DNA from 2 places in the Rhizobium sp. N731 genome. Region 1 is predicted to be linked to the other one. Evidence: riboswitches for the same ligand, from Rfam matches in the RefSeq annotation. Region 1 holds a riboswitch; the other holds the start of a gene.
What was found. A riboswitch is a leader RNA that binds a small molecule or an ion and turns the genes downstream of it on or off. The one in region 1 is predicted to bind S-adenosylmethionine.

Region 2: another riboswitch for S-adenosylmethionine. It lies ahead of metA (homoserine O-acetyltransferase MetA); the one in region 1 lies ahead of AMK02_RS02730 (O-succinylhomoserine sulfhydrylase).

Annotation. Positions count from the first base shown of each region.
Region 1 is NZ_CP013601.1:549,556-554,730, forward strand. Features, by position in the region: gene AMK02_RS02720 (Hsp33 family molecular chaperone) at 1-932, shown strand, start outside; gene apaG (Co2+/Mg2+ efflux protein ApaG) at 1,133-1,525, opposite strand; gene AMK02_RS02730 (O-succinylhomoserine sulfhydrylase) at 1,749-2,933, opposite strand; SAM riboswitch at 2,976-3,054, opposite strand; gene AMK02_RS02735 (2'-deoxycytidine 5'-triphosphate deaminase) at 3,129-4,223, shown strand; tRNA gene AMK02_RS02740 (tRNA-Gly) at 4,282-4,355, shown strand; gene AMK02_RS02745 (TetR/AcrR family transcriptional regulator) at 4,378-4,965, opposite strand; gene AMK02_RS02750 (efflux RND transporter periplasmic adaptor subunit) at 5,064-5,175, shown strand, end outside.
Region 2 is NZ_CP013601.1:4,221,524-4,226,698, reverse strand. Features, by position in the region: gene AMK02_RS20440 (GntR family transcriptional regulator) at 1-305, opposite strand, end outside; gene AMK02_RS20435 (aldose epimerase family protein) at 530-1,552, opposite strand; gene metA (homoserine O-acetyltransferase MetA) at 1,672-2,595, opposite strand; SAM riboswitch at 2,645-2,722, opposite strand; gene AMK02_RS20425 (ABC transporter ATP-binding protein/permease) at 2,876-4,732, shown strand; gene AMK02_RS20420 (ABC-F family ATP-binding cassette domain-containing protein) at 4,800-5,175, opposite strand, start outside.

The DNA.
Region 1 (5,175 bases):
CCTTTCAGGTGGAGGGTCTGGATGTGCGCGGCCGCGCCGTCCAGCTCGGCCCCATGCTCGATGCCATCCTCGAGCGTCATCATTATCCCGCGCCCGTCGCCCGGCTGCTTGCCGAGGTCGTGGTGCTGACGGTGCTGCTCGGCACCTCGCTGAAGTTCGACGGCAAGTTCACCGTGCAGACCAAGGGCGACGGCCCGGTCGATCTGCTCGTCGCCGATTTCTCGACGCCTGAGAACGTGCGCGCCTATGCCCGTTTCGATCGGGCGCTGCTCGACCAGGCCATTGCATCGGGCGAGACCGAGCCGGAGCAACTGCTCGGCAAGGGCGTGCTCGCCTTCACCATCGATCAGGGCAAGTTCGCTCAGCCCTATCAAGGCATTGTTGCGCTCGACGGCACCTCGCTCGAGGAGATCGCCGGCGTCTATTTCCGCCAGTCGGAGCAGATTCCGACGCGTGTGCGCCTGGCTGCGGCCGAACTCTTCGACCGTGACGACGCCGGCAAGCCGCGCCACCGCTGGCGGGCAGGCGGCCTCGTCGCCCAGTTCCTGCCGGAGGCGCCGGAGCGCATGCGCCAGCCCGATCTCCACGGCGGCGACGGCGACACCGGCGACCGCCCGCATGGTGAGGACGATGCCTGGACCGAAGCCCGCTCGCTGGTCGAGACCATCGACGCCGACGAGCTGACCGATCCGCAGGTCGGCACCGAACGGCTGTTGTTCCGCCTGTTCCACGAGCGCGGCGTGCGCGTCTTCGAGCCCCGCGCCGTCTTCGACCGCTGCAGCTGTTCGCGGGAAAAGATCGGCAACGTGCTGAAGGGTTTCACCGCCGAGGAGATCGAGGCCAGCCAGGAAAACGGCGAGATATCCGTCACCTGCGAATTCTGCTCGACCACCTACCGCTTCGAAGCGACCGAGCTTCAGCCGGCGGAATAATTCTCGGCGGCGCCAAAAACCCCTCCCAACCCCTCCCCACAAGGGGGAGGGGCTTGGATGCCGCCCCCACTGTTTTCCATTTCACCGTCTCCGCAGAGAAGCAGATGTCTGCTGCAGTTGGCGCATTGCGTTAGCCCCTCCCCCTTGTGGCGAGGGGACTTTTTCAGATCTCGGCAATCTCCTGAGTGGGAACTTGCCCCTCAATTCAGCACGCGCAACAGCCCCGGCGAATCCAGCGAGAAGGCGGGGATGTCGACGTCGAACAGCTCGCCTTCATCCGTTTCCATCTGATAGTGGCCGAACATCAGGCCTGAGGGCGTGTCGAGCGGGCAGCCGGAGGAATATTCGTAGGTGTCGCCGGGGCTGAGCCGCGGCTGTTCGCCGACGACGCCGGGGCCGGTCACCTCGTCCACCTGTCCGTTCTGATCGGTGATGTTCCAGTAGCGGTTGACGAGGCGAACGGCGACGCCGGAATTGTTGCTGATGACAATCCGGTAACCCCAGACATAGCGATCGTCCTCCGGATCGGATTGCTCCTCCAGATAGAACGGTTCGACCACGACTTCGATATCTCTTGTGAGGGCGCGATACATGCCTTGCACCATAGTCAAGATATGTTACCCGTATCTTATAAAGAGGCCCTGTCCGTCAAGAAACGGAACGTTGATCAGCGGTCAAATGGTGATGATCGAAGGGTTTTCGGTCGTTAAGCCTAACTGTCAGCGTTAATTTTACTTCGCAACGCCGGCGCGGGTGGACTTGTTCCCGCGGATCGGCGGCCGGCTCCGGACGAAGTCCGGCCGCTATTCCAGTCGATCAGGCCGAGATCTTGGTAAGCGCCCGCGCGAAATCCTCGATCAGGTCGTCCGTGTCCTCTATGCCGGCCGAAAGCCGCACCGTGCCCGGAGAAATGCCGAGTTCGGCCCGCGCCTCTTCCGTCAGGTTCTTGTGCGTGGTCGTTGCCGGATGGGTGATCAGGCTCTTGCTGTCGCCGAGGTTGTTGGAAATCTTGATGATCTCAAGCGCGTTCTGCAGCGCGAAGGCCGCCTCCTTGCCGCCCTTCAGCTCGAAGCAGACGAGCGTCGAGCCGCCGGTCATCTGCTTGGCGATGATTTCGGCCTGCGGGTGATCCTTGCGGCCGGGATAGATCACCTTGGCGACCTTGCCTTGCTCCGCCAGGAAATCGGCGATCTTCGCCGCATTCTCGGTCTGCTGGCGCACGCGCAGCGGCAGTGTCTCGATGCCCTTCAGAAGCGTCCAGGCATTGAACGGCGACATGGCCGGGCCGGTATGACGGAAATAGTCGTGCAGGTTCTCGTCGATCCATGCCTTGTCGGCGAGCACCACGCCGCCGAGGCAGCGGCCCTGGCCGTCAATATGCTTGGTGGCGGAATAGACGACGATATGAGCGCCGAGCTCCAAGGGCTTCTGGAAGAGCGGCGTCGCAAAAACATTGTCGACGATCAGCTTGGCGCCGACCTGGTTGGCGAGCTTGGCGACGCCTGATATATCGACCACTTCGAGCGTCGGGTTGGTCGGGCTTTCCAGGAAGAACACCTTGGTATTCGGGCGGATCGCCTTTTCCCAGTTGGCGAGATCCCGGCCGTCGACCAGCGTGCACTCGACGCCGTATTTCGGCGCCAGCGTTTCCACGACCCAGCGGCAGGAGCCGAACAGGGCGCGGGCGGCGACGATATGGTCGCCTGCCTTCACCTGGCAGAGAACGGCGGCGGCGACGGCCGCCATGCCGGAGGCGGTGGCACGGGCATCTTCGGCGCCTTCCAATGCACACATGCGCTTTTCGAACATGTCATTGGTGGGGCTGCCGTAGCGGGCGTAGATGAAGCCGTCCGTTTCGCCCTTGAAGCGGGCTTCGGCCGCTTCCGACGTGTCATAGACGAAACCCTGGGTGAGATAGATTGCCTCCGACGTTTCGCCATATTGCGAACGCAGCGTGCCGCCATGGACGAGTTGGGTTGCCGGGCGCCAGGTCTTGCTCATGCCATCACCTTCACATAACAAAAAAACCGGCCGCAAAAGCAGACCGGTTTCAACCCGGTCTTTTTAGCCACTTGTTTAACGTGGCTGCAAGCCGACCGGCCAAATCACCACGGGATAATTCTGCAATACTGCTGTTAGCTGCTTGCGTCAATTCCCCGTATTTGGTTTTGTCGGCGGCAAAATGATGGATGGGGCATGATGGCTCGCGAAACTGGAATTCTGGCGGACCGCGCGATTGCGGCGCTGTTCGAAACGGGGCGTCTGAACTCCGAGCGGGAGCTCGACCGCGATCAGATCCAGCCGGCAAGTCTCGACCTGCGCTTAGGAAGCAAGGCTTTTCGTGTGCGCGCTTCCTTCATGCCGGGGCCGTCGCATCTGGTCTCGGACAAGCTCGATCGGCTGAGCCTGCACGTGATCGATCTGTCCCAAGGCGCGGTGCTCGAAACCGGCTGTGTCTATATCGTGCCGCTGATGGAGAGCTTGGCGCTGCCGTCCGACATGTCGGCCTCGGCCAATCCGAAGAGTTCGACCGGCAGGCTCGATATCTTCACCCGCGTCATCACCGACTACGCCCAGGAATTCGACAAGATCCCGGCAGGTTATTCCGGCCCGCTCTATCTCGAAATCAGCCCGCGGACCTTCCCGATCGTCGTGCGCCGCGGCTCGCGCCTGTCGCAGATACGCTTCCGCGTCGGCCAATCCGTGCTCGGCGAGCCGGAACTTCTGAAGCTGCATGAAAGCGAGACGCTGGTTGCCAGCAAGCAGCCGAACGTGTCGGGCGGCGGCATCGCGCTGTCGATCGATCTCACCGGTGATAAGGACGGCCTGATCGGCTATCGCGGCAAACACCACACCGCCGTCGTCGATGTCGACGAGAAGGACCAGCACGATATTTTCGATTTCTGGGAGCCGCTCTATAGCCGCGGCCGCAACGAGTTGATCCTCGATCCCGACGAGTTCTATATCCTCGTTTCGCGTGAGGCTGTGCATGTGCCGCCGGATTATGCCGCCGAAATGACCCCCTTCGATCCGCTGGTCGGCGAGTTCCGCGTCCACTATGCCGGCTTTTTCGATCCGGGCTTCGGCCATGCGCCGGCCGGCGGGCGCGGCAGCCGCGCCGTGCTCGAAGTGCGCAGCCATGAAGTGCCCTTCATCCTCGAAGACGGCCAGATCGTCGGCCGCCTGGTCTATGAACACATGCAGGAAAAGCCCGCCAGCCTCTACGGCTCCGGCCTCGGATCCAACTACCAGGCCCAGGGCCTGAAACTCTCGAAACACTTCCGCATCTGACGGGCTGCCCTCAGCCGACTTGACAGCGGCCCCCTTCTGTTGGAAATCTCAGCGCACCGCGGGTGTAGCTCAATGGTAGAGCAGCAGCTTCCCAAGCTGAATACGAGGGTTCGATTCCCTTCACCCGCTCCAGCTCCTCATCACAACCGAAATCTCATTCTTCGCCCGTGTCGCCCGCGATGCGCTTGACCGCATCGGCGGCGGCTTCCAGCAGTCGCTCCGACATGGCCTGATCGGTCATGATGCGAGAGATGGTTACGGCGCCGACCATGAGGGACAGCACGATCATGGCCTTCTCGTACTGTTTTGTGCCGTCCGATGCCGGGATTAATTCGTCGAGGATCCGAAGATGCTCTTCAATGCCATTCTGGAACGGAGCGCGCACCTCCTCGCTCTGACGCGCCGCGTCGGAGCCGAGCGCGGCCAGGGGGCAACCATCGCCTTTCTCTTCCTGGTGCCCGGTTGACAGATACATGCCGACAACCGCGCCGAAGGGATCGCTGCTTCCGGCAGCAACCCTCGACCACCGGCGAATTGCACTCTCCATCGCTCGCCCGGATGCCAGCGCCGCAAGATCGTCTTTCGATCGGAACTGTTTGTAAAATCCGCCCTGGGTGAGGCCGGCACCTTTCATCAGATCTTTCAGCCCGATGCCGTCGAAACCATGCTCCCGGAAGAGCCGGCTTGCGACATTGATCACCGTTTCGCGGTTGGCCTCGGCCTGGGCACGACTGACTCTCATAGCGACCTCCAATTAGATTTCATTTGACATCTATACCAGTTTTAGAGTTAGATCGCAATCTAAATGATCCGCCGTGCCGGTCAATAAGGGTTAATGAGATGAATCGCAAAATATTACTCGGCGCTTTCGCACTTGTGGCTGCTGCCGGCGCCACCGCTTTCATGCTTTTCGAGGAGCCCTCCAAAGCCAGTGCAAAAGCCGCCGATCCCC
Region 2 (5,175 bases), 680 kb from region 1:
GAAAGCCGCCAGAGCGACTGTTCCATGCGCTCCACCTTGCCGGATACGAAAGTACCGCTTCCATGGCGCGATTCCAGTGCGCCCGCCGCCAGCAGGTCGCGATAAGCGGTGCGCACGGTGACGCGGCCGAGCTTGAGAGCCTCGGCAAGGTCGCGCTCGCCGGGCAGCGCCGTGCCGGCTTTCAGCAAGCCCTCCTGAATGAGGCTGGTCAGCGCTTGCGCCAGCCGCTTGTAGAGCGGCCCGGCCAGCGCTTCGCCGCGCAGGCCGCGTCTATTGAGTTCAGCTACTAGACTGGTTCTATCCATGGACACGCAATAGAACCTATATAGAACCAATCGGCAAGCCTGAATCGCAAGACGCAGAAGAAAAAACCCTCTCCGGCAATCCGAAGAGGGTTCATAGCGGTCAAATTTGACAGCCGTGCGTCTCAGAGCATGCGCGCAAAAGTGTGGGGCGGTTTTGCGATAACGACATGCATAAAAGCAAAACCTAAAGCACGAGGAGCGAATCTGAAAGATCGCGAGAACGTTCAGCTCTTGCTGAAGATATAATCCGTTTCCTGGCGCAGCACCTCGCCCGGACGCAGGACCGCATTCGGGAAGCCCTCGTGGTTGATCGCATCCGGCCAGACCTGCGTCTCCAGGCAGAAGCCGGCGAACGGGCCGTATTTGCGCCCGCCGAGGCCGGGAGCCCCTGTATTGAGCTTGAAGCCGGCATAGAACTGCACGCCGGGCTCGGTGCTGCGCACTTCCAGCGACACGCCGGAATAGAGGCTGCGGGCGAGTGCCACAGTCCGCTTGGCGGTGCGTTCGCGGGACAGGCAGAAATTATGGTCGTAGAGCACCTGTTCGCTGCCGACGAAACGCTTCATCGGGGCCATCTCACGGAAATCGAATTCGGTGCCGGCAACGGGCCGGATTTCGCCGGTCGGCACTTGCTTCTCGTCGGTCGGAAGATAGTGATCGGCGGCGATCATGATGTCGTGGCCCAGCGCATCGTCGCGGCCGTCGAGATTGAAGTAGGCGTGCTGGCAGACATTGGCGAGCGTCGGCTGATCGCTCGTTGATTCGTAGGTGATCGACAGTTCGCCGTTGCCGTGCACCCGGAACGTCGCCTGGATGGTGCAATTGCCGGGATAGCCGGCGCGGCCGTCGGGATCGACGATCTTCATCACCAGGCGGTCGGCCTCATGCTCGACGATCGTCCAATTGCGCTTGGCGATATTGTCGCTGCCGCCATGTAGATGTGTGACGCCGTTTTCGTTCGGCTCGAGCTGATAGTCCTTGCCATCGAGCGTGAACCTGCCGCCGCCGACGCGGTTGGCGCAGCGGCCGGGCGTCGCGCCGAAATAGGCCGAATAGAGGGGATAGCTGTCGAAATCCTCGAAGCCGAGTTGAAGCGGCGCCTCATGGCCTGCTAGGCGCAGATCCTGGATGACGGCGCCCCAGGTGATGATCCTGGCCGTCAGCCCGCCGCCCTTGATGACGACGCGATAGACGGTTTCGCCCGCCTTCGTCTGCCCGAAAACTTCCCGCTCCAACTTCTCCGACATGATCGACCGTCCGTTCCTTTGCGCGTCCGATAAAGACGCGCGGCGCTATAGGGTTCCGGACCGGAACCTGCCCGCATTTGTTCCAAATCGCAACCGGGCAGGTCAGAAAGAAATGCCGTTCAGAGATCCATGCCGATCTCTTCGACGTCATAGGGCGTTGTCTGGTAAATCTCGTTGATCCAGTTGCCGAACAAGAGATGCGCGTGGCTGCGCCAGCGGTTCTGCGGGGCAAGCGTCGGATCATTATGCGGGAAGTAATTGTGCGGCATCTTGATCGGCACGCCGGCATCGACGTCGCGGAAATACTCGTCGGAAAGCGAGGTGGAATCATATTCGACATGGTTGAACATGTAGAGCCGCCGGCCCCTCTTCTCGTGCACGAGGCACACGCCCATCTCGCTGGATTCCATCAGGATTTCCAAGCTTGCGGATTTCTCTATGTCTTCGCGGCGCACCTCGGTCCACCGCGACACCGGCACCTCGAAATTGTCGGAAAAGCCGTTCAGATAGATGGAAGCTGGCTTCAGGTTCCGGTGGCGGTAGACGCCAAAGGCCTTTTCCTTCAGCTCATATTTCGGAACGCCGTGGAAGTGATAGATCGCCGCCATGGCGCCCCAGCAGACGTTCATCGTCGAATGGACGTTGGTCTCGGTCCAATTGAAAATCTCCTGCATCTCTGCCCAATAGGTCACGTCCTCATAGGGCAGAAGCTCGATCGGCGCTCCGGTGATGATGAAGCCGTCGAACTTGCGCTGCTTCACCTCTTCCCAGGTCTGGTAGAAGGCGAGCAGGTGATCTTCGGATGTGTTCTTGGCCTTGTGGCCGCCAATGCGGATGAGCGACAACTCCACCTGCAGCGGCGAAGCGCCGACGAGACGGGCCATCTGCAGTTCGGTCTTGATCTTGTTGGGCATCAGGTTGAGCAGGCCGATCTGCAACGGTCTTATATCCTGACGGATCGCCATCGTCTCGGTCATCACCCGCACACCTTCCTGAACCAGGGTTTCGAAAGCGGGCAGCGTATCGGGGATCTTGATGGGCATCTGCGGTCAACTCGATCAAAAATAAAAAACCGGCGGCGAAAAAATCGCTACCGGTCCGCACGCGGCCCTTTAGCGACTTTTTTAACGTGGCTGCAAGCCGGCCGGCCAAATCACCACGGAGTGCCTTAATTAGTCCCAGTTGAGCCGCGAATCAACTCCGAATGCATGCGGGAGCGGCACGTCAAGAATCATCACACTTTAATGACTGATAGAATCTGTTGATAGACCGGTAACGCCACCATGTTAATAATGACAGTATGGGCGGTGTTGGAAAAGCGTGATGGCAGATAAGATCGAAGGGAGGCCGGGCATCCGGAAGCAGGATAGAGTAGGGTATGATTTCAGCCTGACATATCGCCTCGGGGTGATGTTCTCAGCATTCTGGAATTCGCAAGTGCGTGGCAAGGTGCTGTTTCTGGCGACCGTGCTGATCCTCGTCATCCTGGCGACGGCCTATGGCCAGGTCATCCTCAACGAGTGGAACGCCCCCTTCTACGATTCGCTCGAGCGCCGCGATCTCGGCGAGTTCTTCCACCAGCTCGAAATCTTCGCAATGATTGCCGGCACGCTGCTGCTGCTCAACGTGCTGCAGGCCTGGCTGAACCAGATGACGGCGCTCTATATGCGCGAGGGCCTGTCGCGTGATCTCGTCGACCAGTGGCTGAAGCGCAAGCGGGCGCTGCGGCTCGCCTCGAGCGGCCTGATCGGCGTCAATCCGGACCAGCGCCTGCACGAAGATTCCCGTAACCTCGCCGAAAGCACGACGGGACTCGTGCTCGGCCTCTTGCAGTCGACCATCCTTCTGGTGAGCTTCATCGGCGTGCTCTGGGAGCTGTCGAGCGGCTTCATCTTTCGCATCAGCGGCCACAGCTTCTCCATACCGGGCTATATGGTCTGGGCGGCGATTTTCTATGCCGCTTCCGCCTCAGTGCTGAGCCAGGTCGTCGGCCGCAAGCTGGTCAAGCTCAATGCCGACCGGTTCTCGAAGGAGGCCGAGCTGCGTTTCACGCTGATGCATGCCAATGAGAACATGCCGGCCATCACCGTCGCCCGCGGTGAGGAGAACGAGCGCCGGCGCATCAATACCGACATCAGCTCGGTACTGAGGGTCGTCAAGCGGCTCGCCATGGCCAATACCAATCTCACCTGGGTTTCGGCCGGCTACGGCTGGCTGGTGATCGTCATTCCGATCATCGTTGCCGCACCCGCCTATTTTTCCGGCGGCCTCACCCTCGGCCAGCTGATGATGTCGGTCGGCGCCTTCAACCAGGTCAATACCGCCTTGCGCTGGTATGTCGCCAATTTCGGCCCGATCGCCGAATGGCGTGCCACGCTGATGCGCGTCACCGACTTCCGCCAGGCGCTGCTCGACATGGACGAGGACTTTGGCGTGAAAGGCAGCATCGCCTATGAAAACACCGCCGCCGACAGGCTGACGCTGAAGGATGTGGTGATCAATGCCAAGATTGGCGAAGACATCGAGGAATGCGGCGGTTTTCGCCTGCGTGAAACCGATATCGTGATCAAGGCCGGCGAAAAAATCATGATCAACGGTGATCATAGCGTCAACCGCAAGCTGCTGTTTCAGGCCTTGGCCGGGCTCTGGCCGTGCGGCAGCGGCACGATGGGTCTGCCGCCGATCGACGACATGCTGTTCGTTCCGCAGATCGCCTATATTCCGGGCGGCACGCTGCGCGAGGCGCTTGCCTTCCCCGAAAGCCCCGATGCCTACGAGCAGGCTGCCGTCGAGGCGGCCCTTGAAAAGGCCGGCCTGCACTCTCTGATCGCAAGGCTCGATACCCGCGCCCGCTGGGACAAGCTGCTCGACGGTGATGAACAGAAGGCGATCGGCTTCGCCCGCCTGCTGCTGGTGCGCCCGCGATGGATCATCTTCGACGAAGTGCTCGAGGGCATGGAGCCGGAATGGCAGGAAACTATGTGCAGCGTGCTGACTTCGATGCCGGAAACCGGCATGATCTATATCGGCCGCTCTGAAACCTATCTGGAGGCGCTGCAGCCGCGGGTGCTGCATCTGCAGGCTCTGCCTTCGAGATCCGAAGAGCCGCAGCAGCAGGTCGTCCAGACCGGCGCCAGCGCCAGTGCCGGCGCAGCCGCCGTGCCCGCGCCGGCGCTTTAGAGCTGCCCCAATCGTCTGGCTGAATCTTTGCCCGCACAGATGAGGCGAGCGGTTGAGTGCGAGAGTCTCAGCCTTCCAGCTCTTCCCGCAGTATTTCGAGCTCCAGCCACTCCTCTTCCATCTTGGTCAGGCTGGAACGCAGCTTTTCCATCTCGCCTGCAAGCCGGTTGAAGGCAGCGGGGTCGCGTGTGAAGAGACTGGGGTCGGCCATGACCAGTTCGCGCTTGGCGATCTCGGTCTCGGCCTTGGCCATCTCCTTCGGCAGATTGTCAAGCGCGAATTTCTGTTTGAAGGAAAGCTTGCCCTTCGAGACTGCGCCGGAAGCGGTTGTCTCCTGCGTCTTCGGTTTTTCTGCCGCCTTCTCGGCTTTCCTGCGCTCTTCGAGTGCGCCCTTGCGCTGCGCCAACATGTCCGTGTAGCCGCCGGCATATTCGATCCATCGG